3 regions of the Clostridium sp. X genome follow, and region 3 is predicted to be linked to each of the others. Evidence: riboswitches for the same ligand, from Rfam matches in the RefSeq annotation. Region 3 holds a riboswitch; each other region holds the start of a gene.
The links. A riboswitch is a leader RNA that binds a small molecule or an ion and turns the genes downstream of it on or off. The one in region 3 is predicted to bind S-adenosylmethionine.
Positions count from the first base shown of each region.

Region 1: another riboswitch for S-adenosylmethionine. It lies ahead of ACX0KU_RS07605 (O-acetylhomoserine aminocarboxypropyltransferase/cysteine synthase family protein); the one in region 3 lies ahead of metK (methionine adenosyltransferase).
Region 2: another riboswitch for S-adenosylmethionine. It lies ahead of ACX0KU_RS15155 (methionine ABC transporter ATP-binding protein); the one in region 3 lies ahead of metK (methionine adenosyltransferase).

Region 1 covers NZ_CM146912.1:1,482,626-1,493,103, forward strand. The annotation lists gene ACX0KU_RS07595 (Ig-like domain-containing domain) at 1-1,270, opposite strand, end outside; gene asnA (aspartate--ammonia ligase) at 1,517-2,536, shown strand; SAM riboswitch class I at 2,593-2,699, shown strand; gene ACX0KU_RS07605 (O-acetylhomoserine aminocarboxypropyltransferase/cysteine synthase family protein) at 2,812-4,089, shown strand; gene ACX0KU_RS07610 (cell shape-determining protein) at 4,210-5,913, shown strand; gene ACX0KU_RS07615 (sensor histidine kinase) at 5,976-7,448, opposite strand; gene ACX0KU_RS07620 (response regulator transcription factor) at 7,441-8,127, opposite strand; gene ACX0KU_RS07625 (DUF4342 domain-containing protein) at 8,241-8,687, opposite strand; gene ACX0KU_RS07630 (RNA polymerase sigma factor) at 8,926-9,396, shown strand; gene ACX0KU_RS07635 (zf-HC2 domain-containing protein) at 9,398-10,078, shown strand; gene ACX0KU_RS07640 (hypothetical protein) at 10,152-10,478, shown strand, end outside.
Region 2 covers NZ_CM146912.1:3,006,137-3,016,614, reverse strand. The annotation lists gene ilvB (biosynthetic-type acetolactate synthase large subunit) at 1-1,009, shown strand, start outside; gene ACX0KU_RS15160 (ferritin-like domain-containing protein) at 1,050-1,508, shown strand; SAM riboswitch class I at 1,576-1,691, shown strand; gene ACX0KU_RS15155 (methionine ABC transporter ATP-binding protein) at 1,766-2,722, shown strand; gene ACX0KU_RS15150 (methionine ABC transporter permease) at 2,725-3,366, shown strand; gene ACX0KU_RS15145 (MetQ/NlpA family ABC transporter substrate-binding protein) at 3,436-4,251, shown strand; gene corA (magnesium/cobalt transporter CorA) at 4,317-5,381, opposite strand; partial or broken gene ACX0KU_RS15135 (ABC transporter ATP-binding protein) at 5,554-6,072, shown strand; gene ACX0KU_RS15130 (putative ABC exporter domain-containing protein) at 6,074-7,642, shown strand; gene ACX0KU_RS15125 (DMT family transporter) at 7,691-8,584, opposite strand; gene ACX0KU_RS15120 (HAD-IB family hydrolase) at 8,678-9,406, opposite strand; gene ACX0KU_RS15115 (CvfB family protein) at 9,819-10,478, shown strand, end outside.
Region 3 covers NZ_CM146912.1:386,182-396,659, reverse strand. The annotation lists gene ACX0KU_RS01945 (YwmB family TATA-box binding protein) at 70-765, shown strand; gene murA (UDP-N-acetylglucosamine 1-carboxyvinyltransferase) at 795-2,054, shown strand; gene spoIID (stage II sporulation protein D) at 2,278-3,303, shown strand; gene ACX0KU_RS01930 (peptidoglycan DD-metalloendopeptidase family protein) at 3,488-4,237, shown strand; gene spoIIID (sporulation transcriptional regulator SpoIIID) at 4,355-4,609, shown strand; gene mreB (rod shape-determining protein MreB) at 4,731-5,762, shown strand; gene yyaC (spore protease YyaC) at 5,844-6,395, opposite strand; tRNA gene ACX0KU_RS01910 (tRNA-Thr) at 6,635-6,710, shown strand; tRNA gene ACX0KU_RS01905 (tRNA-Tyr) at 6,716-6,800, shown strand; tRNA gene ACX0KU_RS01900 (tRNA-Val) at 6,814-6,889, shown strand; tRNA gene ACX0KU_RS01895 (tRNA-Tyr) at 6,916-7,000, shown strand; SAM riboswitch class I at 7,177-7,278, shown strand; gene metK (methionine adenosyltransferase) at 7,355-8,530, shown strand; gene recD2 (SF1B family DNA helicase RecD2) at 8,738-10,478, shown strand, end outside.

The DNA.
Region 1 (10,478 bases), 1.1 Mb from region 3:
CGTAAGGCTGTAGTGGAATGATTTTAATTGATGTATTGTTGTCAGTAGTAATCATATTAAACAGAACAGGTTTTCCGGCGCTATTATAGAGGTTTATACTAGTATCATCTAAATAGGTAGCATCGATTTCAGAATTAAAATTTATTTTCCATTCCTTGTTGGTGCTTACAGATTCTTTATTTATATATATAAAGCCATCACTCTCATCGGTGAAATAACTTTCATTTCTTCTAGGATTTAAGGGACTATCCCAGCTATACGTATAGAAAGATTGTGATTTGGTTAGCACTGGGAAATCTGTAACCTGGAGGTCTCTATATTTTTTTCCATCAGCCCATGTGCCCATGTATATTTGATTTTTACTACCATTCCCTAAAGCTATTTTCTTACTTTCTAAATCTTTATTAAAGCTGTACATAGCTAATCCATCGAAGAGATTATAAATGCCATATTTATCTAAGGCTTTATACATATCTGGTTCATAGTCATTGTTAAGAGGAACCCCGTGACTTGCTAGTGCCACTAGATTAGAGTTATAAGAACTATACAGATTAATAAAGTCCTTCTCACTATTTGGTATACTAATATTTTCAAATATATCTTTTGCCATTCTGTGATCATTAGTAACATCATCGTTGAAAACTTCCATTATTAGTTTAGTCTGTTTTGGAAAGTTACTTAATTGCTCTTGAGTTATTTGATAAGAATACCAAGGAGCCAACATATACATAAAAGCGCCAGATGTACCCCAGTTATTACTCTCTATAGCTTTATAAGTAAGTGCAGGGAGTGCGCCGGCACCAAAGGAGTGCCCAACAAATCCTATCTTTGTTAGATCCATTAAATCTCCATATGATTTTACTGATTCTTCAATACCATCCCATAATATAGTATATTTTTCTTCTATTACTGTTTTATTAATAGGTAAAGGAATAATAGGATAAGGTATATAAACAACTATATAGCCTTGGCTTACGATATGATTGATTAAATTTTTATATAAATTAGGATCTGACCCACCATACCCATGACAAAAAAAGATAACAGGAGTTTTAGAATCGATATCCTTAAGGTAATACAAACGTGATTTTTCCTTTGTATTACTAGGATTTATAAATTGTTTTTCAAGAATTTCCTTATTCTCTATGCTTGGAATTTCTACATTTACAGGCTGGGCTTTAGTGGAAGTATTCATAAAAAAAATATTTATTGTAAATACTAAAATAAAAGATAAAGATACAAGTTTAGTAGTTCTGTTATTAGATTTCAAATTAACACCTTCTCATAACTTATTTACTATGTTAAGTATACTATAGTTGAATAATTATAAGGGAATTTTTTTGAATTCATAAAAAAACCACTCTTATTTACTAGAAATTTATTGATTATAAAATTTGAGGCTTTAATATTAATATCTTGATAAAATAACGTAAAATATATTGAAAAACTACAATAAAGAGGTTATAATTTTTAATGAATTAGATATTTAAAATATTGGGATTTGGGGGCAGGAAATATGGAAACTGTTAAAAAGGTTATAATTCCTAAAGCTTATCATTCAAGCTTAGATTTAAGAAAAACAGAAATAGCAATAAAAAAGCTTAAAGATTATTTTGAAAGAGAGCTTGCATATAAATTAAATTTAACTAGAGTATCAGCACCTTTATTTGTAAAGGCATCTACAGGACTTAATGACAATTTAAATGGAGTAGAAAGACCAGTAGGTTTTGATGCATTAGATATTAAAGATGAAGAAATACAAATAGTACATTCATTAGCTAAATGGAAGAGAATGGCATTATATAGATATGGTTTTACTTCAGGAGAAGGCCTTTATACAGACATGAATGCTATAAGAAGAGATGAAGAGTTAGATAACCTTCATTCTATGTATGTAGACCAATGGGATTGGGAAAAGGTTATAAGCAAAGAAGACAGAACTATTGATAAACTAAAAGGTACAGTAGAAGGGATATATGAAGTGTTCAAAGCTACTGAAGAATTTATCAATAGCAAATATCCTGAGATAGATAAAATATTACCAGAAAAGATTACATTTATAACTACTCAAGAGTTAGAAGATATGTATCCTGGTTTAATTGCTAAAGAAAGAGAAAATAAAATAGCAGAAGATAAAGGTGCAGTCTTTATAATGAAAATAGGAGATAAATTAGCATCAGGCGAAAAACATGATGGAAGAGCACCAGATTATGATGATTGGCAATTAAATGGAGATATTGTATTTTGGAATCCTCTTTTAGAGTGCGCTTTTGAGCTTTCTTCTATGGGTATTAGAGTAGATAAAGAATCATTAGTATCTCAATTAGAAAAAGAAGGTTGTATGGAAAGAATAGAATTAGAATTCCACAAAATGCTTGTAGAGGATAAACTTCCTTTAACAATGGGTGGGGGAATTGGTCAATCAAGAATATGTATGTTTTTCTTAAGAAAAGCTCATATAGGTGAAGTTCAATCTTCTATATGGTCAGAAGACATTATAAAAGAGTGTGAAGAATCAGGAATACAATTATTATAAAACTTATTGACAAACTATGAAAAGCTTGTTATTATTAGATAAATTAAATACGGAACTTCTTATCAAGAGTGACCGAGGGACTGGCCCGATGACGTCCGGCAACCTAAACAGCAATGTTTTAAGGTGCTAAATCCAGCAGGTATTTATACCTGGAAGATAAGGAACTGAGAGATTAAAATCTTTCTGTAGCTTATCTACAGAAAGATTTTTTTATTTTATCGGGGCAAAATAGACAAGGAGTTTCTGTAACGAAATTACTAAGGGGGCAATTAAAAATGACAAAACAATTATCTTTTGAAACAATTCAATTACACGGTGGGCAAGAAATAGATGCTGTAACAAAATCAAGAGCTGTACCACTATATCAAACAACTTCTTATGTATTTGAAGATACACAAGATGCAGCTGATTTATTTGGTTTAAAGAAGTTTGGAAATATTTATACTCGTATCATGAATCCAACTACAGATGTTTTTGAGAAGAGAGTTACTTTATTAGAAGGTGGGGTTGGAGCAGTTGCAACGGCATCAGGAATGGCAGCTATAACATATGCTATCTTAAATATTGCTGGTAGCGGAGATGAAATTGTAGCAGCATCTACAATATATGGTGGTACTTATTCTTTATTTGAAAATACTTTACCTAACTTTGGAATTAAGGTTAACTTTGTAGATCCAGAAAATGTAGAAAATTTTCAAAAGGCTATAACAGAAAAAACTAAAGCAGTATTTATAGAAACAATAGGAAATCCAGGAATTAATATATGTGATATAGAAGCCATAGCAGACGTTGCTCATAAAAATGGAGTTCCGCTAATTATAGATAATACTTTTGCAACTCCATACCTTTGCAGACCATTTGAATTTGGAGCAGATATTGTAGTACATTCAGCTACAAAGTATATAGGAGGTCATGGTACATCTATAGGGGGAATAGTAGTAGACTCAGGAAAGTTTGATTGGAATAATGGTAAGTTCCCAAAACTTGTTGAACCGGATAAGAGCTATAACGGACTTTCTTACTATGAAGCTTTTAAAGAAGCAGCTTATATCTTAAGACTTAGAACTGCATTATTAAGAGATACAGGAGCATGTATATCTCCATTTAACTCTTTCCAATTATTAATAGGTCTTGAAACATTATCGCTTAGAGTAGAAAGACATGTAGAGAATGCTAAAAAGCTTGCAGAATATTTAAGTAATCACCCTAAAGTTGAGTGGGTAAACTACCCAGGTTTAGCTGATAGCAAATATAAAACTCTTGCAGAGAAGTATCTTCCAAAAGGAGCTGGAGCTATATTTACTTTCGGAGTAAAGGGTGGATTAGAAAGCGGTGTGAAATTTATAAATTCATTAGAAATTTTCTCACTCCTTGCAAATGTAGGAGATGCTAAATCTCTTGTAATACATCCAGCATCTACAACACATCAACAATTAGATGAAGAAAGCCAAAGACAAGCTGGAGTTAATCCAGAACTTATAAGAGTTTCCGTTGGAATTGAAGGAATAGATGATTTAATTAATGATATTGAAAATGCTTTAGCACAAATATAATAAAAAGCCCTGTATTCGGTTGAATACAGGGCTTTCTTAGGCATAAAGTCCCAATAGTTTTATATCTTATAATATGGTATAGTATAAGATATAATAAGGTCTTTAATATTGGGGGAAATTATGAATAAAGGAAAAACAATAAATAAATCGAAGGTATCAAGTAAAAAGACTGTAGCTATAGCTATAACCGTAATACTAGTTATAGTCACATTGATTTTAGGATATATTACAATGCCAGTGCTATCTTTAAACTTTATAAGTACTTTAATAGTAATTCAAGTAATAGCACTTTTAATTATGGCAACTTTACTTGTTTATAAGTTTCAGATTAAAAAGGTAATTTGGATATCTGTAATTACTTTTATTTTGTTAGTATTCCAAATAGGATCTACTCTTGGTATTTTTAATTCAGGTAAATATAGAACTATGATTGGCGAGGTAAAGGAAAAAGAATTTTCTTCTGAAATATCTCCTATAGATTTAACTAAGCTTCCAATGGTAGATAAAGATCTTGCTCAAAACCTTGGGGAAAAGAAGCTAGGAGAACAAGTAGCATTAGGTAGCCAAGTTGAATTATCAGAATTTACTCAGATAAATGTTAATGGACAACTATACTGGGTGGCACCACTAGTTCATTCAGGAATGTTTAAATGGTTTTCAAATAGAGAGGGTACTCCGGGGTATATTCAAATAAGCTCTACTAATCCTCAAGATATAAAACTAGTGCAAACAATTGATGACAAGAAAGTTAAGATAAAATATCAACCTCAAGGCTTTTTTGGAGATGATTTGCGTAGAAAAATATACACATCAGGCTTTCAAAATGTTGGACTAACTGATTTTTCATTTGAACTAGATGATTCAGGAAAGCCTTACTGGGTAGTTACAAAATATGAAAACTCTATTGGTGTAAGTGGTTCGAAAGTTAATGGGGTTGTTATAGTAGATGCTGAGACAGGTGAAGTTAAAGGGTATGATATGAAGGATATACCAAGTTGGGTAGATAGAGTAATTCCAGCAAACTTTGCAATTAATCAACTAAACGATTGGGGTCAGTACGTTCATGGTTGGTGGAATCCATCTGACAAGGATAAATTAAAAACTACAGAGGGATATAATATAATTTATAATGATGGAAATTGTTATTATTACACAGGATTAACTTCATCAGGGAATGATGAATCAACTGTAGGGTTTGTGTTAGTTAATACAAGGACTAAAGAAACAAACTTCTATAAGGTTTCAGGTAGTCATGAAATAGCTGCAATGGCTTCGGCAGAAGGTAAGGTTCAGAATTTAGGGTATACAGCTACTTTCCCAATATTAATTAATCTTGAAAATGAAGCAACTTATTTTATGTCATTAAAGGATAAGAAGGGATTAATTAAGCTATATGCTATGGTTAGTGTTAAAGATTATAGCACAGTAGGAACTGGAGAGTCTTTAAGTAAAACTAAGTCTAATTATATAAATTATCTTAAAGACAAAGGAAACTGGCAAGGTTTAGAGAAAAGTGGGGAAAAGATTACCGAAAAAGGAACAGTTCTAAGAATTGCATCTTCTTTTGTTGAAGATACAACCTATTATTATATAATTTTAAAGGAAAAACAAGACAAGATATTTATAACTTCTTTAAATATGTCAAACGAACTCCCTTTAACTAGGGAGGGGGATTCAGTAGAGATTACCTACAATAAGAATCCTAATTCTAGTATAGACCTTATAAGCTTTGATAACCTTCAGTTTACTCAAACTAAAGCTGTAAGTGAGGAAAAGATTATTGAAGAGAAGGAAGTTATAGGAAAGATAAATGAACAAAATTAATAAGTAGTGCAAAAACAAAAGGAGAAAAGCTTACAAAGCTTTTCTCCTTAATTAATTTATTTTTAATTAACAGGTAAGAATATAGATATTTTTGTACCTTTTTGAAGCTGGCTTGATAATGTGATTTTTCCATTATGTTTACCTATAATTAACTTTGCAATAGATAAACCTAAACCAGTTCCACCACTATTTTTTGTTCTAGATTTGTCCGCTCTATAAAATCTATTAAATATATGGGGAAGATCATCTTTATCAATGCCTATACCAGTATCTTCTATTATGATTTCTAAATAGCTTATTCTATTGTATGAGCTTAATTTTATAGTTCCATTTTCGGGTGTGAATTTAACACTGTTATCTATAAAAATTCTAAGAGCTTCTTTTAACATTTTCTTATCTGCTAAAAGTAATAGCTTATCATTATTCTCACACAAAATATTATGATTTGTAGCTATCATCTTAGTTTCTTTAACTATTTCCTCAATTAGTTCATTTATATGGAATTTTTCTTTTTCTAGTTTTTGTAGTTCCTTATCTCCTCTTGCTAGGAATAAAAGATTCTCAATCAAGTTCTTCATATTTTCCGATTCGCTTTTAATAGCAGTTATAGACTCATCAAGTACTACTTTATCATCTTTTCCCCATCTATCTAACAAATTAGCATATCCTTGAATTACAGAAATAGGAGTTCTAAGCTCATGGGAGGCATCAGATACGAACTGATTTTGCTGCTCATAGGCTTGTTCTATTCCGTCAATCATGGTATTAAAGGTTTCAGCAAGTTCTTTTAATTCATCCTTAGACCCGGTAACATTTAATCTAGTATCTAGTGCTTCAACAGATATAGTTTTTACTGTCTCAGTCATTTCTGCAATAGGAGATAACATTTTTCTACTAGCCTTAGATATAATTAATGTAATTATAAATAAAGACACTACATTTACAGCAATTAAGATATTGGTTAGAGTAATTATATAAAAGTTCTCTGTAATTAAGTCTTTATATATTTGTATATAGTAGATTTCATTGTGGTCTAACCTACTATTTTTTATCATTAAATCACCATTAGTGCTTTTTAGAATATCTAAAAAGTCTATATTAGTGTAAAATTTCTTATAAATATTCTGCTCATCTGTACTATGGAGAATTTTCTTATTACTACTAAAAATAGTAACATACATACCATCAATTCTAGTGATTTCATTGACAATGTTTTTAGGGAGCTCTGACTTTTCCTTAATATAAGTTGAGATTACTTGATTATTTTTTTCAATATTATTGCTTACTTCATTTAATAAAAAGTGACGAAAGCCAAACAAAATTCCAGTACTCAATAGAAATATAAATACAGAAAAAATTAGAACATATATTACAGTTATTTTAAAAGTTATAGAAAAGCGTAATCTTTTACCTATACTTTTAAAAATATTACCTATTAAAGAAGGTAAAAAACCTATAACTTTTCTTAATATGAATAAGGTAAGGGTAAAAGTTTTAAAAATTAGTTTAGGGATTAGCTTTAATAATCTAATCATATTTTAATTGATACCCCACTCCACGGATTGTATGAATAAACTTTTTATTATATTTTTCATCAATCTTAGTTCTTAAATAACGTATATATACATCTACAATATTTGTATCTCCTAAATAATCATATCCCCATACTTTTTCTAAAATTTTATCCCGAGTAAGTACAATGCTTTTGTTTTCTATTAGGTATTTTAAGAGGTCAAATTCTCTCTTTGTTAATTCAATAATTTCTTCATTAAAGCACACAGTGTATTTTTCAAGATCAAGCTCTAATTCACCTATTTTTAAGATGGTAGTAGTTTTTGGGGTATCACTACTATGTCTTTTTAGGGCAACTCGTATTCTAGCCAAAAGCTCTTCAATGGCAAAAGGTTTAGTCATGTAATCATCAGCGCCTATATCAAGACCCATAACCTTATCTGTTATCTGATCTTTTGCAGTTAACATAATAATTGGAACTTCTGTACTTTGTCTAAGCCTTCGTAGTACTTCCATACCATTAAGGGAAGGAAGCATTACGTCTAAAATAATTAGATCAAAGTCTCCTTTAACAGCCTTATCTAATCCATCACGGCCATCGTAAGACTGATCTACAGAATAACCTTCATATTTAAGTTCTAGTTCTATAAATCTTGAGATTTTAACCTCATCCTCAATTATTAAGATTTTTTTCATAGTCATACTCCTCTTTCCACTTAAGAACTCGCTACAATTAAATTATATAGTATCTATAGTTATAAATAAATAACCTACATAAACTATGCAGGTTATTCGGGGGGAAGATTTAGTTTTCTCTATTTATTAAGGTTGCTAGTTGCATTATTTACAGCAGTAGAAACTTTATTTAAAACTTCTTCAACTTCGATATTTTCTCCATTATACTTCTCGATTCTAATCTTATGATTAGTTACTATAGCTAAAATTAATCCTGTTATAGCAAAAGGGAAGGCTACAACTGTAGTTATACCCGCTAAAGTAGCAGGAACATTTATTACTATATTATCTTTTTTCTTTATTATAAATCTTGTATTATTTCCTTTTTTAATAGCAGATTTACATTTAGAAGTAAAATCATTATCACCATCTAATTTTTTATGTGTTTTTAAATTATGAGTCTTTTCTAAATAAACAAGTGCTTCTACTAAATCATTATTAGATTTTTCTAAAGCCTCTTTAGCCTCATTATAACTAACCCCAGTTCTTTCTCTTAGTAAATCTATTTGTTCTAACTTCATTGACATTGTATCTCCTCCATTAATTTAATTTATCTTATGCTATTATGATAAGATAGGAAGATTAGAGTAAGCTTAGTGAAAGATTAGAATTAGATTAGAAAATAATTAACTTAAATTAATTATCTTCAATGCTTATTATCATAAATAAGGTGTAAGTGTGAAAATTTATAAAAATATTTGTTTTTATTGTAACGAAAGATAGCTTTTATGGATATATACTCGTGGAGGTGAGAATTTGCAAGACATGGATCTAATATATAAAGAACACGCTAAAAGTGTTTTCAAGTATTTGGTTAGCCTTTCTCGTGACGTAGATTTAGCAGAGGAATTGACACAAGAAACCTTTTATCGTGCCTTATATTCCCTCGATACATATAATGGTTCCTGCAAAGTTTCAGTATGGCTTTGCCAAATTGCTAAACATATATGGTATCAAGAACTTGAAAAAAGAAAGAAATCTCAGGCTGTAGCTATTAGTGAAAATTTGCCTTCATCTAATATTTCACCTGAAGAAAATGCAATTTTCTATGAAGACAAGCTACGGTTATATACAGCTATTCATTTATTAGACCAGCCTATGAGGGAAGTAATGTATTTGCGTTTATCGGGTGAATTTAATTTCCGTGAAATAGGGCAATTTTTTGGCAAAGATGAAACGTGGGCAAGAGTAACTTTCTATCGAGCTAAACAAAAAATCGTAAAAGGGGTGAAATAGGATGTTAAATTGTAATATTGTAAGAGACTTACTACCAATCTATATTGATGAGCTAACTAGCGAAGAAACAGCTATTGAAATAAAGGAACATCTACAAGGATGTGTGGAATGTAATAAGCTTCTTGAAGAAATGAAATGTCCAATGGAAAGGATTGATTTAGAATCTGAAAATAGAGAAATCAATTATTTGAAGAAAATAAAAGCAAAAGGTGCTAAAAAGCTTAGAATTAGTATAGCAGTCATATTATGTATTTTTTCTATACTAACTTACTTATTTGTTATAGGTTCACCCGTAAAGAAAAAAGATATGGAACTTAAACAAAGTGTAGTAAATGGAGAATTGCGAATAGATTTTAATCTCATTAATGGTAAAGAATTAAATATGAAAACAGAATATCTTACTGAAGAAACAGCAGAAGGCACTAATAAAATAATTAAAATTAAGCCATATGGGGTGCTGCCATCCCCAATTTATGAGGGTACAAAATTTATATATGGATACAAATTAGCAAAAGATGAAAAGGAATTAAGTGATGAAGAAAAGATTTTTATAGAAAAGATAAGGAAACGTACAGGTCTAACTGAGGAGGAATCAAATAAAAGAAAAATTATACAAGTTAAAGTTATTATACAATTTGCAGATGATGAAGTTGTGATTGTACCTGATGAAATTTTAAAATAAGACTTTGAATTCTTATGAAGTAATATAACATCAAAATATTAGTTTTATTTATAGTTTAATAGGGGGATAAAAGATGAAAAGAAATGCTTTGTTATTAATTGCTTTTGCACTCATATTTCCACTTTTTGTAGCTTGTGATGGCAATACAATGAAACCAGATACACCAACAAATACTATAGCGATGCTGGGTGTGTCAATTGATGGAAATAACTATGAGAGATTTAATAAACTTTTTAGTGAAAAAAGAAAAGATGTGGCTTCCAAAGATATGCTAAAGGAACTTAATGATCTATCTACTGAAGCTAGTTTAAATACCCACTATGAAGTTATTGAGTACAGCAACGGTGAAATGCTTTTAGTAAGACTTAATTATAGACAAGAGAAAGGTGAGTATGAAGTT
Region 2 (10,478 bases), 490 kb from region 3:
AGAACTAGTGAAATTTTCAGAGAAAATAAAGGCCCCTGTTACATGTAGTTTAATGGGTCTTGGAAGTATATCGGGAGAACATAAAAATTTTACTGGGATGATTGGAATGCATGGAACACGTTGTTCTAATTATGCGGTAACTAAATGTGATCTATTAATTGCAATAGGAGCAAGGTTTAATGATCGTGTAACAAGTAAGATTGAAGGATTTGCACCGGATGCTAAAATAATTCATATAGACATTGATGAAAAGGAACTAGGGAAAAATATTAGAGTAGATATTCCTTTAAGTGGAGATGTAAAAGTTATATTGAAAGATTTAACTAAAATTGTAGATGAAAAATCTGATGGGGATTGGAATTCGCAAATTAAAGAGTGGAAAGAAAAGTATCCTCTATCATATAATAGAAATGAAGGATTAAGTGGACAATATGTGATAGAAAAGCTATACGAAATAACTAAAGGTAAATGCATTATAACAACAGAGGTTGGTCAAAATCAGATGTGGGCAGCTCAATATTATAAGTATTTGGAGCCAAGAACTTTTATATCATCAGGTGGACTTGGGACTATGGGATTTGGTTTAGGAGCAGCTATTGGAGCTTATTTTGGAAATACAGGAAAAAAGGTTATAAATATAGCTGGGGATGGAAGTTTTAAAATGAATTCTATTGAGTTGGCTACTATATCAAGATATAAAATTCCAATAATACAGTTGGTTTTAAATAATAGCTGTCTTGGGATGGTTCATCAATGGCAAGAGATGTTTTATGACAAAAGATTTTCTCATACTGTATTTGAAGATGAAGTTGACTTTGTAAAACTTGGTGAGGCTTATAGAATAAAGTCAATTAGAGTTACAAAAGAAGAAGAAGTAGAGGCGGTATTAAATTATGCATTAGGGCTTAATGAACCTGTTCTCATAGAATGTCAAATAAGTTATTCAGAAAAAGTATTTCCGATGGTTGCTCCAGGAGAAGTTATTAACAACATGATAAGTGAGTATTAGACTATAAAATTAATTTGATAACTATTTAGGAGGAATTGTTTTGAGTATATATGAATTTGCTTTGAAGATGGAAGAAGATGGACGGAATTATTATAAGGAACTAGCCAAGACTTGTAAGGATGAGTGGTTAAAAGAGATATTTGAGTTTTTGTCACTAGAAGAAACTAAACACTATAATATATTTAGAGGTTTGATGAATAAAAACATGGATATTAATGTTAATGTCGAAAGTAATCTAAATAAATATACAAGTATTTTTGAAAGGAAGAGTCAAACAGAATTTCTAAAGAGTTTACCTAAAGTTCAAACTAATATTTATGTAACTGCGACAGAAGATGAAAAAAAGAGTATAAGTTTATACGAGAAAATGTTAAAAGAAGTAGAGACTGAAGAAGAAAGAAAAATCTTGTTAAATATTATTGAAGAAGAAAAGAAACATTTAAAGTTTTTGGAAGATTTAATTGAACTTATGAATAAATTAGAAAAAATAGAGGAATAATAAAAAGTTCTAAAACTCTATTGACAATTATTCTGTACAGTAATATAATAAACAAAGAATTGAATATAGCTTATCAAGAGTGGTGGAGGGACTGGCCCGATGAAACCCGGCAACCGGTATAAAGTATATATTATAGTTTATACAATGGTGCTAAATCCTGCAGCAAAAGCTGGAAGATGAGGATACATAGGAATTTTAGACCTAAGGACATCCTTGGGTCTTTATTTTTTTATCAACAAGTAGCAGGGGGTGCAGCAATGATCGAGATAAAAAATATAGTAAAATATTTTGGAGAAGATAAAGTTTTAAAAGATGTAAGTTTAGAAATAGAAGAAGGAGAAATTTTTGGGATTATAGGACATAGTGGAGCTGGAAAGTCTACACTGCTACGATGTATAAATGGTCTTGAGAGCTATGATTCAGGAAATGTAATAGTAGGTAGTAGAGAAGTAAAGGATCTTGAAGAAAAAGAAATTAGAGAGTTTAGAAAAGATATAGGAATGATATTTCAGAACTTTAGTTTATTAAATAGAAGAAATGTATGGCAAAATGTTGCCTTGCCACTAGAAACCTGGGGATATAGTAAAGAAGATATAGATAAAAGAGTAAAAGAACTACTGGCTCTTGTTGGACTAGAGGATAAAGCTAATAGCAGGCCTAAAGAGCTTAGTGGAGGACAAAAACAAAGAGTTGCTATCGCAAGAGCATTAACTCTTCAGCCAAGTATTTTACTGTGTGATGAGGCAACTTCAGCCCTTGATCCTAAAACTACAAAATCTATACTACAATTACTTAGAGAAATAAATGAAAAATTAGGCATAACAGTTATTATAGTTACTCATCAAATGGAAGTTATAAAAGAAGCTTGTACAAAGGTAGCTTTAATGGAAGGCGGAAGAGTAATTCAGGCTGGAAAAGTAGAGGAAGTTTTCTTAAATCCAACTAAGGAAATGGAAAATTTATTAGGTGAAGAAGATGTACTCCCAACAGAAGGAGTAAACATAAAAATATTCTTCCCAAAAGAGCTAAGTCAAAATAGTATAATAACCTCTATGGCTAGAGAATTAGATATAGATTTTTCTATTGTTTGGGGAAAACTTGAAAAATTTAGTGTTGGTGTACTTGGAAGCTTAGTAATAAATGTGCCAGAAGAAAAAAAACATATAGTTTCTTCTTATCTTAATGAGAAAAATGTACATTGGGAGGTTCTATAGATATGTTGACTAATATTTTAATTCCAGCACTTGGAGAAACCCTGTATATGGTTTTAATTTCTACATTTTTAGCAGTTTTAATAGGTTTTGTACCAGCAATTATAATGATTATTACTGATAAAAATGGATTAAAGCCAAATGAGCCAGTATATAACACTCTAGATATGATTATAAATGTGTTAAGATCTTTTCCATTTATCATTTTATTAATATTACTAATACCATTTACAAGACTTTTATTGGGAACTTACATTGGAACGACTGCAGCAATAGTACCATTAACTATTGGTTGCGCTCCTTTTGTGACAAGAGTAATAGAATCAGCACTTAAAGAAGTAGATAAAGGAGTAATAGAAGCTGCAAAGTCCTTTGGAGCAAGTACTTCTCAAATTGTATTTAAAATTATGCTTCCGGAAGCCCTACCTTCTATTGTTTCAGGGATAACCCTTACAGCCATAGTTGTAGTGGGATTTTCTGCAATGGCAGGTGCAATTGGAGCTGGCGGACTTGGAGATGTAGCTATGCGATATGGATATCAGATGTTTAAAACAGATGTTCTAATAGCTACAGTAATAGTTTTAATAGTACTTGTTCAAGCTATTCAGACAATAGGAACACTAATATATAAAAAGGTAAACAGATAAATATAAAATACTATTTATAGTAATTTATAAAATATAAAAGAATTAATAAATAATAAGGGGGAATTATAAATGAAAAAAAGAATTTTATCAGTTTTATTAGCAAGTACAGTGGTTTTAGGTGCTATCGGACTTACAGGCTGCGGAAATAAAGAAGCGGCTAAGCCAGAAGAAAAGAAGAAAATAGTAGTTGGAGCAACTCCAGAACCACACTCTCAAATTTTAGAAAAAGTAAAACCAATACTTGAGAAAAAAGGTTATACTTTAGAAATCAAAGTATTTAATGATTATGTAATTCCTAATACTGCTGTTGAAGATGGTCAATTAGATGCTAACTTCTTCCAACATGTTCCTTATTTAGAGAAGTTTAATGAAGAAAAAAAGACACATTTAACATATACTACTAAAGTTCACTTAGAGCCAATGGGAGTATACTCAGAAAAATTAAAAGATTTAAAAGAAATAAAAGATGGAGCGACTATTGCAGTGCCAAATGATCCAACAAATGAAGCTAGAGCTTTAAGACTACTTGAAAGAGAAGGAATTCTTAAATTTAAAGAAGGAGCACTAATAACTAAATTAGATATTACAGAAAATCCTAAAAATATAAAAATACAAGAATTAGAAGCAGCACAACTTCCAAGAACTTTAAAAGATGTAGATGCAGCAGTTATTAATACAAACTATGCACTACCAGCAGGATTAAATCCTACAAATGATGCTCTTGCAATTGAATCTAAGGATTCTCCTTATGCTAATATATTAGCTGTTAAAGAAGATAACAAAGATAAGGAATATATAAAAGCTTTAACTGAAGCAATTAACTCACCAGAAATCAAAAAGTTTATAGAAGAAGAATATAAGGGAGCAATAGTTCCAGCATTCTAAGCAGATATCCCAAATCTACGATTAAAAGGTCATGTTATGTAAATTACTCATAACATGACCTTTTTTTAGAACCAATTTTTTTTCCTGAAATAATTTATCATAAATAAAATTAATGCAATGGTAATAATCCAAAAAATCGGGTACCCATACTTAAAACTAAGCTCAGGCATATAGTGAAAGTTCATACCATAAATACCTGTTAAAAATGTAAGAGGGATAAAAATAGTAGAGAATACCGTTAAAACTTTCATTACTTCATTAGTTTTATTACTCATGCTTGAAAGATAAATATCAAGCATTCCAGATAAAATATCTCTATAAGTTTCAATTACATTTATAATTTGAATGATATGATCATAAACGTCCCTTAAATATATGGTAGTTTTTTCGTCAATTAAGATATGTTCATCCTTGATTAAGGTACTTACAATTTCCCTAAGGGGCCATACAGAGTTTCGAAGAAAAATTATATCTCTCTTAAGGTTGTATATATCTGATAGTAAGCTTTTGGTAGGGTTATTCATAAGATTATTTTCGATTTTATCTAAAACATCTCCTATACTTTCAAATATATTAAAATAACTATCTACTATAGCATCTATTAAGGAGTAAAGCAGATAGTCGGAACCCTTACTTCTTATATTATTTTTATTAGTCTCAAGTCTGTTTCTTATATTATCAAAGACATCTCCAGGAAATTCCTGAAAGGAAATAAGACAATCATCAAATAATACGAAACTAACTTGTTCAGACTTTATTTCTTTAGAGAATTTATCGTAATAGAGCATCTTAAGAACTATGTATATATAATTGTTTTCTAAATCAACTTTAGGATGCTGGTCTGTATTTAGAATATCTTCTAATATTAAAGAGTGAATGTTGAAATTATCCCCAACTTTTTTTACTAGATCTATATCATAAAGTCCATCAATATCTATCCATATTACAGAACTATCTATGCTTTTATGAAAAGCTTTTTCTATATTATTTATAGAGGTTTTATTAAAAATATTATCATTATACTCTATTAAATCTATTCTTATGTTTTCACTAGTATGTTCTCCGATATGAACTAAAGTCCCAGGAGCAGATCCGATCTTTCTTTTTCGACTTTTTATGTGCTTGGGCATTTTCAATACCTCCAATAAATTTCTAGGGTTTCTTGAATTTGTATACTTAAATAAGTATATGATATAATCCTATAAAGATAATTTTACCCTTATAAAGTAAAAAATAGAAGGAGAAATTAATAATATGTTAAGTGTGAAAAAATTTAGTTAAGCAATATGATAATGTTTTAGCTGTGGATATAAAAATAAAACAATAGAGGCAAAGAAACTATTTAGCTATGTACCAGAGACCCCAGTCCTTTATGATATGCTTACGGTGTACGAACATCTAGAATATATAGCAAATGCATATGCTATAAAGGATTATAAAGAAAAAGCCGAAAAGCTTTTGAAAAGATTTGATTTATTTGATAAAAGAGACAAGTTGGGTAAAGAGCTTTCCAAGGGAATGCAGCAAAAGGTAAGCATATGTTGTGGGTTAATTACAAATCCTAAAGTAATTTTATTTGATGAACCTATGATAGGACTAGATCCCAAGGCTATCAAGGAGCTTAAAAGTGTGTTTGTAGAACTAAAGGAACAAGGATGTAGTGTAATTATAAGCACTCACATAATAGATAGTATTGATGAAATATGGGATAAAGCACTTATTGTAAATAAAGGAGTTGTTGTTTTTTCAACAAGTAGAGAAGAACTTAAAGAAAAAAGTCAATCTTTAGAAGAAATATTCTTTAAGGTTACGGAGGAATAAAATGAAGCCTTTATTTTACATATTAAAAAAGAGTATAAAAAATCATATAAAAGAGCTTAAGAAAAAACCAGTAGCACTAATTGGATATATATTATTCGCAATACTTCTTCTATTCATAATAGGATATAGCATTTTTACGCCTTCAAGTATATTAAAAGCAGCTTCACCAAATATTTATGGAACAATAATAGGTGGAGTTATACTAGCCTTTGCATATTTTAGTGTGAAAATTGGAATAAGTAGAGGTGGTACATTTTTTAGAATTTCTGATGTGAATCTAGTTTTTACTTCACCCATAGAACCAAGAAAAGTATTAATTTATGGATTTATAAAGCAACTTTATAAATCATTTTTCACTATGGTATTTTTTGTTTTTCAAATTCCTAATATGAAAAACTTTTTTCCGCTCAAAGCGTATGGTGGCATACTTATAATCTTAGCATTTTTCATGTTCACTTTTTCATTATCAATAGTTGGAGTTTTAATATATTCAGTATGTGCTAAGGACAAAAATATAAGACATTATTTTGAAAAAGGAATTAACCTAATAGGTGCATTAGTTATAATACTATTTTTAATACAATTTATGGTAAGTAAAGATATAATTCAATCTACAGAAAGCATTTTAAACAATAAATACTTTTACTATATTCCTTTCGTAGGATGGTTTAAGGGAATATTTATGGCAGCAGTTATAGGGATAAATACACAATTTTATGTTTTTTTAGGATTAATAGTTATGACTTTAGGCTTAATAATAGTTCTTTTATTCAAGATGAATATGGATTATTATGAAGATGTTCTCAATGCAACAGAGTATTTAGAAAAGTTCTATTTAGCGAAAAAGGAAGGTAGAATATTAAGCGTAAATGATAAAAGTAGGGTTAGAAAGATTAAACAAAGGTATAAAGGGACGGGAGCTAAGGCAATATTTTATAGACAACTTCTTGAATATAAAAAGACGGGATTTTTCTTTATAAATAAAGGTACGTTACTTATGATTGTGATTGGAACAGTTTTTGGATTATTACTAAGAGACAAAAACATAGGTGTAAATTTAATATTATATTTTACAGTATACATGTTGTTGTTCATGACTATGCAAGGAAAGTGGGCCCAAGAAATTACAAAACCCTATATTTTTTTAATACCGGGAAACTCTGCAAATAAGGTATTTTATGCAACTCTAGCAGACAATATTAAAAATGCAATAGATGGATTTGCACTTTTTCTTGTTGTTGGAGTTATATTTAAGGCATCATTAGTGACAATAATTCTTTGTGCATTGACATATATGAGCTTTGGAAGTATCTATATATACGGGGATATACTTTCAAAGAGAATTCTAGGAGAACACAGTAAAAATCTTGAGATTATGCTAAAACTATTAATTACTGTTGGTATAATTGCCCCAGGAATAATTATTTCTATAGTTATAAGTATAGTATATAAGAATTTATATATGGCGGAATATCTACAGTATATAATACTTATTTTATATAATCTTTTTGCTTCATTCATAATATTATTTACTAATGCTAGTATATTTGAAAATCTAGAAATGAAATAATAAAAAAGCTCTGAGGATATCTTTTCTCGGAGCTTTTATGTTCTCTGCTTATAATTCATAATGTGAAGCGATCTCTTCCTTTTTAGATAGTTTAATATTCTCAGCTAGAAAGGTTGAAAATAGTATTAAGATTCCTCCACAAATCTGCCAGATACCGATAGATTCATTTAAAAGTAAAACACTAAAAAATAACGCTGAAATTGGATCAAGGTAGCTTAATACAGCAGCACTTTGTACGTCTACATCTTTTAAGGCAGAGAAATATAAAAAATAGGCTACAGCAGTGTGAATTACTCCTAAAATTAATATTAAAATTAAACTTTTTAAGCTATTAATATGAAGTTGATCTCTAGATATTATAAAAGGAAGAAGAACAAGGGTCGAAGCCGAGAGCTGTATTATTGTTCTTTCAAAGCCTGACAAATCCTTAATATAATTATTTAATAGTATAACAGAAGCATATAGACAGGCGGCTGCAAGTCCGTAGCTAATTCCTTTAATTTGACTATATGAAATATTTGAAGTAGTGCTTTGATTGTTTAATATTAAAAATAAACCAAGCATAGCTCCTATTACTGCCATGAGTTTACGCGGAGTTAACTTGGTTTTTAATACAATAGGTGATAATCCTACTACAAATATAGGAGCGAAGTAATAACTTAAAGTGGCATTTGATATTGTAGTGAATTTATAGGCTTGAAAAAGTAGTACCCAATTAAAGCCTATAGCTATTCCGGATATAATTAAGAGTATTAAATTTTTTCTTGAGTATAGTCTAAGATTAGCTTTTTTTGTAAACATATTATAAATAATGAATATACTGCTGGCTATTATAGCTCTTAAAAAAGCAGTTTCCATAGATGGTAAGTTTATATTCTTAACAAAAACCCCTAAGCTTCCCCATATTATCATAGATATTATAACTTTTGATGTTGAATTCATATGTAGGCCCCCTATATAATTTGACTTATTATATAATATCAATATATAAATTTAAAATCAATATAAGGGGGCATAGGTAGAATATATCTTTAATTATATGTTGATAGTATTAGCGTCTAGAGTATAAACTACATCTTTTCTTTCTACGATTATTTTAGATTTATCTTTTGTTATAGGGTCTGTAAGAAGTAGATTTATTAGCTCGCGAGTTGGATTTATAGCCCTTGGGTTTCCTACAATCTTAAGCATAGTAAAGTCTCCAGCGGTATCACCATACGCATAGCTTTGAGATAAATCTATAGAGTATTTTTCAACAAAACAGTCTATGGCCTCTTGTTTATTATCTCTGTCCCACATAGGAACTAATTCTCCTGTGTAGTGATGACTACTATCCATTAAATACTCTGTTCCGAGATAATCATCAAAACCATGTTTTATAGCCATTTCCCTAACTAATTCTATAGGACTTCCAGAAATAGTTATAACCTTATGGCCTTGTTTTTTATGCCACCTAATCATATCTCTAGTATAAGTATAAACTCGATCTCCTTTTTCTTTTATTACCTTTTTAGCTATAAATTCTACTTGAGTTTTATGAAGTCCTTTTACAGCTTCGATATATATGTTTGCCATCCTTATAAGATAGTCGTCATAATTACCTATTCTTTTATCCCATTTGAGGTAATAATCTCTTACTTCATTGTACCAACGATCTGTTTCTATTATTTCGGATTTAATAAATTTTTTGAAAATTTCAGTTATCATACCTTCTCTATATAACGTACCGTCTATATCAAAAAAAGCTGCCACAGTCTTACTCATACTTTCATCTCCTTTTATAAATGACTCAGTGATTTACCATTTACATAATAGTTTTAGTATCCATTATACAATATATATTGAATATAGCAAATACTGGTGTGTTTAATGGGAAATATTCATGTTCTGCATTCCTTATTCTTTATTTTAATAACTGAATTAATACATAATTACTTATGAAAATTAGTAAAACTATAGGTTAGTAATATATATAATATGATAAGATTATTAAACAAGTTACAAAAATAAAATTTGTAGACTATAGATAGTCGGTTGACGGTTAACAATAAAGTGGATTACAATAGATAGATGACAAGAAAATAGAAAATTTAACTAAATTATTCTACATATTAAGAGAAAATTTAATTAAACTAATATATAATAAAAAAAATAAAGACAAAGGATGGAACATATTATGATAGAATTAGGAAAAACACAGACTTTAAAGGTAGTGAATATTGCAAAGGTTGGAGCATATTTAGATGCCGGCACAGGAAACACAGATGATAATATTCTTCTTCCTAACAATCAGCTTCCTGCTGGATTAAATGTAGAAGATGATGTAGAAGTATTTATATATAAAGATTCAGAGGATAGATTTATAGCTACAAGGAAAAAGCCATTAGTTCAATCAGGAGAATTGGCAAGACTTCAGGTGAAAGAAACTACAGAGATAGGAGCTTTTCTTGATATGGGTTTAGAAAAGGATATATTACTTCCTTTTAAAGAACAGAAATATAAGGTTCAAGCAGGAAAAAAATATTTAGTAGGAGTGTATGTAGATAAAAGCGAAAGACTTACAGCTACTACATTTGTAGCTAAGTTTTTAAGAACAGATAGCCCTTATGAAAAAGATCAATGGGTAAAAGGAACTGCGTACTCAGTGAATCCTGAAATAGGAGTACTAGTAGCAGTGGATAATAAATATAGAGGATTAATACCTAAAAGTGAACAAAATAGAGAAATAAAAGTTGGAGAAGAAGTTGAATGTAGAATTATAAGAGTTAAAGAAGATGGGAAATTAGATTTATCCTTGAGAGAAGTGGCACATAAACAGATGGATAATGATGCTCAG
Region 3 (10,478 bases):
TTAATAGTATATTTGAAGTATATATCATATTCTTCTTGTCCATAATTTAAAAAGGAAGGCGGGGGAGATATGAATAATACTAAAAAAAATATAATTCTTTTTTGTATGATTATAGCTACTTTTTTAAACTACAGAACATCTTATGCATATAAAAATATAGATTTATTTGAAGGAATTCTTCAAGAAACTAAGGGTCAAGTAGTAGAATATGGAGTAAAAACCCATTTTAAATCTAATATAGATGGACAAGATTTAGTAGACAGCTTAATGAATAAAATAGAAAGTAATAAAGATATTAAAGCAGAATTATACAGTGACAAACATAATTATTATATAGATTTTAAAAGTATAAGTGTTAAAGGTAATATAGCAATAATTACTAAAGAAAATAGTAGTTTAGTAACTATAGAAATTATACAGAAAGGTCATGAAAATAATTTAGAAAGTTTAGAACAATATGTAGAAAGTATTGTTGGCTACTTATCAGATGATAATAAGATATACTATAAGTACTTAAAAGCACAGATATTCTATGAAAATTTAGTGGGAGTTAATAATAAAGTAACAGGGCTATTAGAAAGTATAGGTGCTTCAAATATAAATTCTATAGAGATAAATAATGGATTTAGCACTACTGCATATACTCGTAGATATAGTCCAAAGAGGAATAATGGGGAATTGATGGATTTAAATTTTGCACTTTGCAATTACTCATCAGGAAATTATATTATTATAGGAACTCCTGAAATAATTGCGAGTTATTAGCTAAGGATCAATAGAATGGAGAGGATAGCATGAAAAAGATATTAGTAAAAGGTGGAAAAAAATTAAGCGGAGAAGTTAATATTAGTGCAGCAAAAAATGCAGTTCTCCCTATAATTGCCGCTAGCATATTGAGTGGTGGAAAATGTACAATAGATAATGCTCCAATGCTTAAAGATGTTCTTGTAATTAGTGAAGTTTTAGAGACTATGAATGCTAGTGTAAATATAAATAAGAATGAAGAAAATATAACAATAGACACATCAAATTTAAGAGATGCAGAACCAGACAATGAATTAGTTAGAAAAATGAGAGCATCATTTTTGATTATGGGCCCTATGTTAGCGAGATTTAATAAATTTAAATTATCATATCCAGGAGGATGTAATATAGGAAGTAGACCTATTGATTTGCATTTAAAAGGACTTACAGCCTTAGGTGCGAAGCTTAGCTTTGGACATGGCTATGTAGAAGCTTATGCAAATAAATTAATTGGAAATAAAATCTATTTAGATTTCCCATCAGTAGGAGCTACTGAGAATATAATGATGGCAGCTGTCTTGGCAGAAGGAGAAACTATAATAGAGAATGCTGCTGGAGAACCAGAAATTCAAGATTTAGCTAATTTTTTAAATGCTATGGGTGCTCAAATTATAGGAGCAGGTACCAATACAATAATTATCAATGGTGTTAAGAATTTAAAAGGAATTAGATATACACCTATACCTGATAGGATTGAAGCTGGAACATTTATGACTGCAGCGGCTATAACACAAAGTAAAATAAAAATTAATAATATTAATGAGGAACATTTAAAACCAGTAATTGCTAAGCTACGAGAAGTAGGGGTAAGGATGGAGAAAATCGACAATAGTATAATTGTAGATGGAAATTATAATCTAAACCCTGTAGATATTAAGACTATGCCGTATCCAGGTTTTCCTACAGATATGCAGGCTCAAATGATGAGTTTATTATGTGTGGCTGAAGGAACTAGTATTATAACAGAAACTATATTTGAAAATAGATTTATGCACGCAAATGAATTAAAAAGAATGGGTGCAAACATAAAAATAGATGGAAGATCTGCAGTTATAGAAGGGATAAATCATTTAACTGGCTGTGATGTTAAAGCAACAGATTTAAGAGCGGGTGCAGCTTTAATAATAGCTGCTTTAGTAGCTGATGGTTGTACAAAAATAGGAGATATTTATCATATAGACAGAGGATATGTAAATATTGAAGAAAAGTTTGTGGGTTTAGGAGCAGATATTAACAGAGTAGAAGAATAAATGTTAATAACTGATAAATAAAAATGAAGTTGTGGTGACGCAGCTTCATTTTATTTATTTAGTCTGTAATATTTAAAATTATTATAAGATTTGTTTAAACAATAATTAAATATTAGTAATTAAATATTAGTAATTAAAGAAGTTATATTTTATTAGAAGTACTAATAGAAATATAATAAGAACTCTGTTTACTAAATTTATATATATAAAGGAGAAAAGTTATATGAAGAAAATTATAATAGGTGCAATAGCCTTTATGCTATTTGTTATTCTTCTTTCTATATTAATTACAGGAATAGAAAGTGGTAAAAAAATTAGTTTTGAAGATGATTCAAAAACAAAATCTGACGTTAAAAAGCTTAGTGATATATATAGTGATGAAGAATTAAGTATTGATGTATATATTTCTAAAGATAAAAAGATTGATAGTATGGACATTGAGGAATATGTTCTAGGAGTTGTTGCGGCAGAAATGCCTGCAGAATTTGAATTAGAAGCATTGAAAGCTCAAGCTGTAGCAGCAAGAACATATGGACTAGCTCATATGGAGGAATTCGGTGCTAAGAAAAGTCCAAAGGCTTTCGGAGGAGATGTAAATGATACTGTTGAGTTTCAAGCATTTATGTATAAGGAAGATAGATTAGAGCTTTGGCCTAAAAAAAATAGAGATAAATATTGGGACAAGCTACTTGAAGCTGTTGAAGAAACGAGAGGGGAAGTACTTGCGTATAATAATGAATTAGTGATGGCTCCATATTATTTTTCAACTAGTAGTGGGAAAACTGAAGATGCAGAAGAGGTTTTTAGTAAAGGACAACCATATTTAAAAAGTGTAGAGAGTAAGGGGGAAGAGAGGTCTCCAAAGTATATTACTGAGTTTAATTATAGTCATGAGCAATTGGCTAATGCATTAAATAAATCTAATACAAAGTTTAAGTTACAAGCTGAAAATTTAAATAAAGAAATAGTTATGTTAAATAGAAGTAAAGGTGGAAGTGTAACAAAAATTAGAGTTGGAAATGAGGAAATAACAGGTTCAAAGTTTAGAAGTATATTAGATTTAAGTTCATCCAATTTTGATATTCAATACAATAAAAAAGAGGTTATTATAACATGTAAGGGATATGGTCATGGAGTAGGAATGAGTCAATGGGGAGCAGATGCTATGGCAAAGAAAGGTAATAATTACAAGGAGATTTTAAAGCATTATTATAAAGGTATAGAGATAAGTAGACTAATTAAAAGTTAATACTAATAATAAATACTATACACATATGGTTAAAGAAGAGTAATGAGAAGGCACCCAAGCAAGGGTGTTTTTGCATTTATATGGAATTATGTGTCTAAAATTAATGGAAAATAAGGAAATGTTTTATATGTATTTATGTATTATTTACCTCATAAAGGACAAACTAGAAAAAGGAGGTGTTTTTATGGAAAACAAAAATAATAACAAAAAAACTTCAAACTTCTTAAGAAGGGAGGGCTTTTATGTAGTCTTATTTTTATGTTTATGTATTATCGCTACAGTTGCAGCAATGGCTACTAGAACTAGTAAAAAAGTAGAAGAGAGAGCACAGACTTCTCAGAATGCAAAGGTTAATTTAGATGAACCAAAGAGTGTTACAATTTCACAAAAAGATAAGGAAATTAACAATGCAATACAAGTTCAAGATAATACTAAAAATAAAAATACAGGAATAGAAATTCCAACAAAACAAGAAATTGCTGTATCAAAGACTACAGAACCAACATTTATAAAGCCAGTTGAGGGAACTATAGCAATGAAATACTCTCAAACACCTGTATGGTGGGAAACTTCACAAACATATAGACCTAATTTTGGTATAAATGTTAAAGCTAAAGCTGGCAGTGTGGTAAAAGCTACTGCTAATGGAGAAGTTAAACTAGTAGAACAAAATGGTTCATTTGGTAATTCTGTAACTATTTATCATCCAGAGAGTGGAAAGACAACTTTCTATGGAAACTTAGACAAAGATATTAAAGTTAAAAAAGGTGATAAAGTTACTCAAGGACAACAAATTGGAAAAGTGGGAAATAGCTCATTGAGAGGTATTTCAAAAGAGGAAGGACAGGACTTTCTTCACTTCCAAGTACTTAAAAATTCAAAAGATGAACCACAGTTTGCAAGTGAAAATCCAGAAAAATATGTGAAGTACTAACAGTTATTAATAGCCATTTTCCGATATTATCGGAAAATGGCCAAATAACAAGTATATAGTAATTTAAAATAACATAATTGCATATTTATAAATATATAAGGTTAAGGAGGTAGCACTTTGAAAGATTACATTGAAGAGCGGGTACTTGAAGTTGCTAGATATATAATAGAATCTAAAGCTACAATAAGAAAAACGGCAAAAGTTTTTGGAGTTAGTAAAAGTACTATACACAAAGATATGACAGAGAGGTTACCTAAAATTAATCCGCAAGTGGCTAAGGAAGCTAAGGATATTCTAGATATAAATAAATCAGAAAGACATATTAGGGGCGGAAAAGCAACTAAGATGAAATATAAAGTTATAGAAGGATAATACATTTCTATTTAATAAAAAAAGTGATTTTTTTGTAATACTATGGAATAAGTAGTAGTAAACATATATAATAGTTATATAATATAGTTTAATTTACAAAAGAGCAGGAGTTGAAATAGAAATGTTTTTTAGAATGAGCACAGATATGGGTATAGATTTGGGTACAGCTACAGTTTTAGTATATATAAAAGGAAAAGGCATAGTATTAAAAGAGCCTTCGGTTGTAGCTATTGATAAGAATACTAATAGAGTTTTAGCTGTAGGTGAAGAAGCTAGACAAATGATAGGAAGAACTCCAGGTAATATAGTGGCTATTCGTCCATTGAGGGATGGAGTAATATCGGATTATGATATAACAGAAAAAATGCTAAAGCATTTTATTAGAAAAGCTTGCGGAAAAAAGAGGGTTGGCGCTCCGAGAGTTGTTATATGTGTTCCTTGTGAAGCTACAGAAGTAGAAAAAAGAGCTGTTAAAGATGCCGCTGTTAATGCGGGGGCTAAAAAAGTATTTTTAATAGAAGAACCTTTAGCAGCAGCTATTGGAGCTGGACTGGATACAACTAAGGCTAGTGGAAATATGGTTATAGATATTGGAGGAGGAACTACTGATATTGCAGTTATTTCTCTAGGAGGAGCAGTTGTAAGAAGCTCCATTAAAGTTGCAGGGGACAGTTTTGACGAAGCTATAATGAGATACATAAGAAAAAAACATAAATTAATGATAGGTGAAAGAACATCAGAAGCATTAAAGGTGAATATAGGAACAGCATATAAAAGAGAAGAAGATATTAGTATGGAAATAAGAGGTAGAGATTTAATAACAGGACTACCTAAAAATATAAGTGTATCCTCAGAAGAAATGAGGGAAGCATTAAGCGAAGCAGTGAATGATATAGCAGAATGTACTCGATCTGTACTAGAGAAAACTCCCCCTGAATTAGCAGCAGATATAGCTGATAAAGGTATTGTGATGACTGGTGGAGGTGCTTTGTTGAATGGATTAGACAAGTTAATAGGAGAAGTAACTAAGGTTCCAGTATATGTTGCGCAGGACTCAGTTTCAACAGTTGCAATGGGAACAGGAGAAGTTCTAAATTATCTTGATAAGATTGATGCATCATATAAAGGCAAAGATATAAGTTTATTAGATTAATTATATTTAAATGCGTATATTATTATGCAAAAATAAGCTCTATAATTGGCTAAAACAATTACAGAGCTTATTTTTGTTTTGTTAAATAATACTATTATTAGTCTTACTATCTATACTATATAAGTAGTAAGAATGAAGTAAAGCATCAGTAATAACTTCTGCCATATTCATTATTAGACTAAGTCGTATATTTCTATTAGTGAATAATTCATTATTGTCACTAGAATCTACAATACCAATTATGGAAGCATCTCCAACGTCAGGAAGAACTTTTCCTACACCTTTTCCGGGATGGATAGGATAATCTCGCGCTTGTATCTCACCAATGTTATTAGTATCCCCCAGGCAAGCATCTATACCTATTATTGTAGAACCTGGATGTGCTTTTTTTATTTGTTGCAATTGCTTATCTATATTTAAAGCGTGTATAGGATCTTCAACTGTTCCATATACAGTTAGCGGATAATTTTTACTCTTAAGTAAGGTTCCGACTAGAGGACCAAGACAATCACCTATACATCTATCAGTACCGATGCAAACTACTACAGAATCTTTAGTTATATAATCCTTTATAAAATATGCGATATCGTAGTATGATAGATTATCTTTAAAGTTAGCTCTCACTTTATTCAAGAACGACACCTCCTTGATAATGTATATGAGAAAGTTAAATGTTATATGAAATAAAATTGAACTTAATTTATAATGTATAGTAATATAGAGAAAATAGCAGTAAATTGAATCTTAAAGCTTGTAGTTTTCTGTAATTAAAAAAAATAGATTTGAAATAAAAGATAATTCTAGGTATACTAATATTCGTTGGCGCGGTTGATGTCAATAAATGAAACAACTAAGTGCTAAAAATAATATATGCTGGCATAGCTCAATTGGTAGAGCAACTGACTTGTAATCAGTAGGTTTCGGGTTCAATTCCTGATGCCAGCACCAATTGTGGAGGAGTTCCCGAGTGGCCAAAGGGGGCAGACTGTAAATCTGTTACGTTTCGTTTCGATGGTTCGAATCCGTCCTCCTCCACCATCATATAATATATGGGCGCATAGCTCAGCTGGGAGAGCACCTGCCTTACAAGCAGGGGGTCACAGGTTCGATCCCTGTTGTGCCCACCATGTAATTTTAATAAGTTAATAATTATGGAGGAGTTCCCGAGTGGCCAAAGGGGGCAGACTGTAAATCTGTTACGTTTCGTTTCGATGGTTCGAATCCGTCCTCCTCCACCAAGAAAAAGATATCAAATTTTGATATCTTTTTTACTTTCATAAAAAAAATCGAGAACATAATCAATATTTAAATGACAAATCGACAAAATTAATAATAAATCAATGTAGATTCTTGACACTTACATGTTACATATGATAATATTATTTTGTTTTAAAATTGAATATAAGATAAGAAAAACTTATCAAGAGAGGTGGAGGGAGCGGCCCTGTGAAACCCAGCAACCGGTATGATTAATACTAAGGTGCTAATTCCTGCAGAGCAATCTGCAAGATAAGAAATTACATTATTCACGCAAATCGACCTCCTTAATAAATTAAGAGGTTTATTTTTTTTGTTAGAAAGGGGATCTTAAAATGAAAAGATTATTTACGTCAGAATCAGTAACAGAAGGACATCCAGATAAAATATGTGACCAAGTTTCAGATGCTATTCTAGATGCTATTTTAGAAAAAGATCCATATGGAAGAGTAGCTTGTGAGACGGCAGTTACTACTGGTATGGTTATGGTTATGGGAGAGATATCAACAAACTGCTATGTTGATATTCCAAAGTTAGTTAGAGGAGTTATAAGCGATATCGGTTATACAAGAGCTAAATATGGATTTGATGCTGAAACTTGCTCTGTATTAACATCTATTGATGAACAATCAGCAGATATAGCTATGGGAGTAGATGAAGCATTAGAGTCAAGACGTGGAGAAAAAGATGAAGTTGAGGCAGTAGGAGCAGGAGATCAAGGTTTAATGTTCGGATTTGCATCAAATGAAACAGAAGAATATATGCCTCTTCCAATAAGTATGGCTCATAAACTTGCTAGAAGATTATCAGAAGTTAGAAAGAATGGAACATTATCGTATTTAAGACCAGATGGAAAGACACAGGTTACGGTAGAATATGAAGACGACAAACCTACTAGAATAGATGCTGTGGTAATTTCTACACAACATGATCCAGAAATTACTCAAGAGCAAATACATAGTGATCTTATGGAACATGTAATAAAGGTAGTAATATCTAATGAGTGGTTAGATGAAAAAACTAACTATTACATTAATCCTACGGGAAGATTTGTTATTGGTGGACCGAATGGAGACACGGGTCTTACGGGAAGAAAGATTATAGTTGACACTTATGGTGGATACGGCAGACATGGTGGTGGAGCTTTCTCAGGAAAGGATCCAACAAAGGTTGATAGATCAGCAGCATATGCAGCAAGATGGGTTGCTAAAAATTTAGTAGCAGCAGGAATTGCAGAAAAACTAGAGATAGGTTTAGCTTATGCAATAGGAGTTGCTCATCCTGTATCTCTATTAGTTAATACCTTTGGAACAGGTAAAATAGAGGATAATAAGATAGTAGAAATAGTAAATAATGTATTTGATTTAAGACCAGGTGCAATTATAAGAGACTTAGGTTTGAGAAAGCCTTTATATAGACAAACGGCAGCTTATGGTCATTTCGGTAGAGTAGATTTAAATGTTCCATGGGAAAATTTAGATAAAGTAGAAGAGATAAAAAAACATATATAATTAAACATAAAGGCTAATGTTGATTTTAAGACATTAGCCTTTAATTTAGTTATAAAGTTAAATATGTATATATTGTGACTTATCGTGTAAGCAAATGGCAAAACTATTATATAATATAATTAGTTGAGAAGTTATGGTTATATGTCTTATAATTAATTTAACAAACTAAAATTTACATAGTGCTAATGATATTATGGGAGCGATCTTATGCATGAGATAGATGGAACTGTAGAAGCAATTGTATTTAAAAATGAAGACAACGGATATGTGGTAGCACATATAAAAGATAAAAAAAAGAAAATTGTTATCACTGGATGTATACCTTACATATCAGAAGGTCAAAATTTAAAGTTACAAGGGGAATGGTTTAACCATCCTCAATTTGGTGAACAATTTAAAGTTACTTCTTGTGAAGAAATAATTCCTAACTCTTTGGAAGGAATAGAGAAGTATCTATCTTCAGGAATAATATCAGGTATAGGTCCTGTTACTGCGAAAAAAATTGTAGAACAATTTGGAGAAAGTACTTTAGATATACTTGATGAGAATATTGAACGACTAAAAGAGATAGAGGGAATTGGGGATAAAAAAGTAGAAACTATATCTAAGTCTTATGCTAAGCAAAGAGAGATAAGAAGTATAATGGTCTTTCTACAGACTTATGGAGTTACAGTTAAACAGTGCATAAAGATTCATAAAAGGTATGGATCAAGTTCTATAAATGAAGTTAAAGAAAATCCTTATAAACTAACTGATGATATAGCAGGGATTGGATTTAAAACAGCAGATAAAATAGCACGAAGTTTAGGGGTAGAAAATAATTCTCCTTTTAGAATACAGTCAGGCATAAAATATATAGTTAATCAGTTTTGTTCTATGGGAAACACATATATGCCTTTAGACAAAGTTTTAAAAGAATCTCAAGAAATATTAGGTGTATCTAAAGAAGATATTGAAAATAATTTGCAAGATACTGTATTGAGTGGAAAATTAAAAATAGAACTTATTGATAATGAGGAATGTGTCTTTACTATGCCTTATTATTATTGTGAATTGTCTGTAACGAGTAAGATATTAACTTTAACTACTAGCAATTATGAAAAAATTAAAATAGATATAGAGAAAGAAATTGAAATATTTGAGAGTAACAATAATATTAAATTTGCTCCTATTCAATTTGAAGCAATTAAAGGAGCATTTGAAAATGGAATTGAAATAATAACCGGTGGACCTGGAACAGGGAAAACTACTATAATTAAGTGTATAACTGAAATATTTGAGAATGCAGCTATGACGGTTTTTATGGCAGCGCCTACTGGTAGAGCTGCAAAAAGAATGAGTGAAGCTACAGGAAAAGAAGCAAAAACAATTCATAGACTTTTAGAACTTGGATTTAGTGATGACGATGATATGGAGTTTTTTAAGGGGGAAGAATCGCCACTACAATGTGACGTTATTATTATAGATGAAGCTTCAATGATAGATATATTATTAATGAATAACTTACTGAAAGCAATACCTATGTCTACAAGGCTTATAATAGTTGGTGATTCCGATCAGCTACCCTCTGTAGGTCCAGGAAATGTGCTAAGAGATTTAATAGAAAGTAAGTGCGTAAAGGTCGTAAGACTGAGGGATATATTTAGGCAGGCAGAAGAAAGCATGATTGTAGTAAATGCACATAAGATTAATAGTGGGGAAATGCCTATTTTAAATAAGAAAAATAAAGATTTTTATTTTATTGGAGAAGAGGAATCGGATAAAATACTAGATACTTTAGTAGAATTAATTTATGAAAGATTGCCGAAGTTTAATAAAGAGTGGAATAGAGTTAAAGATATGCAAATATTATCTCCAATGAGAAAAGGCGTTCTAGGCGTAGAAAGTTTAAATAAAAGACTTCAACAAATATTAAATCCTAAGGATAAGGAAAAGAGTGAAAGAGAAT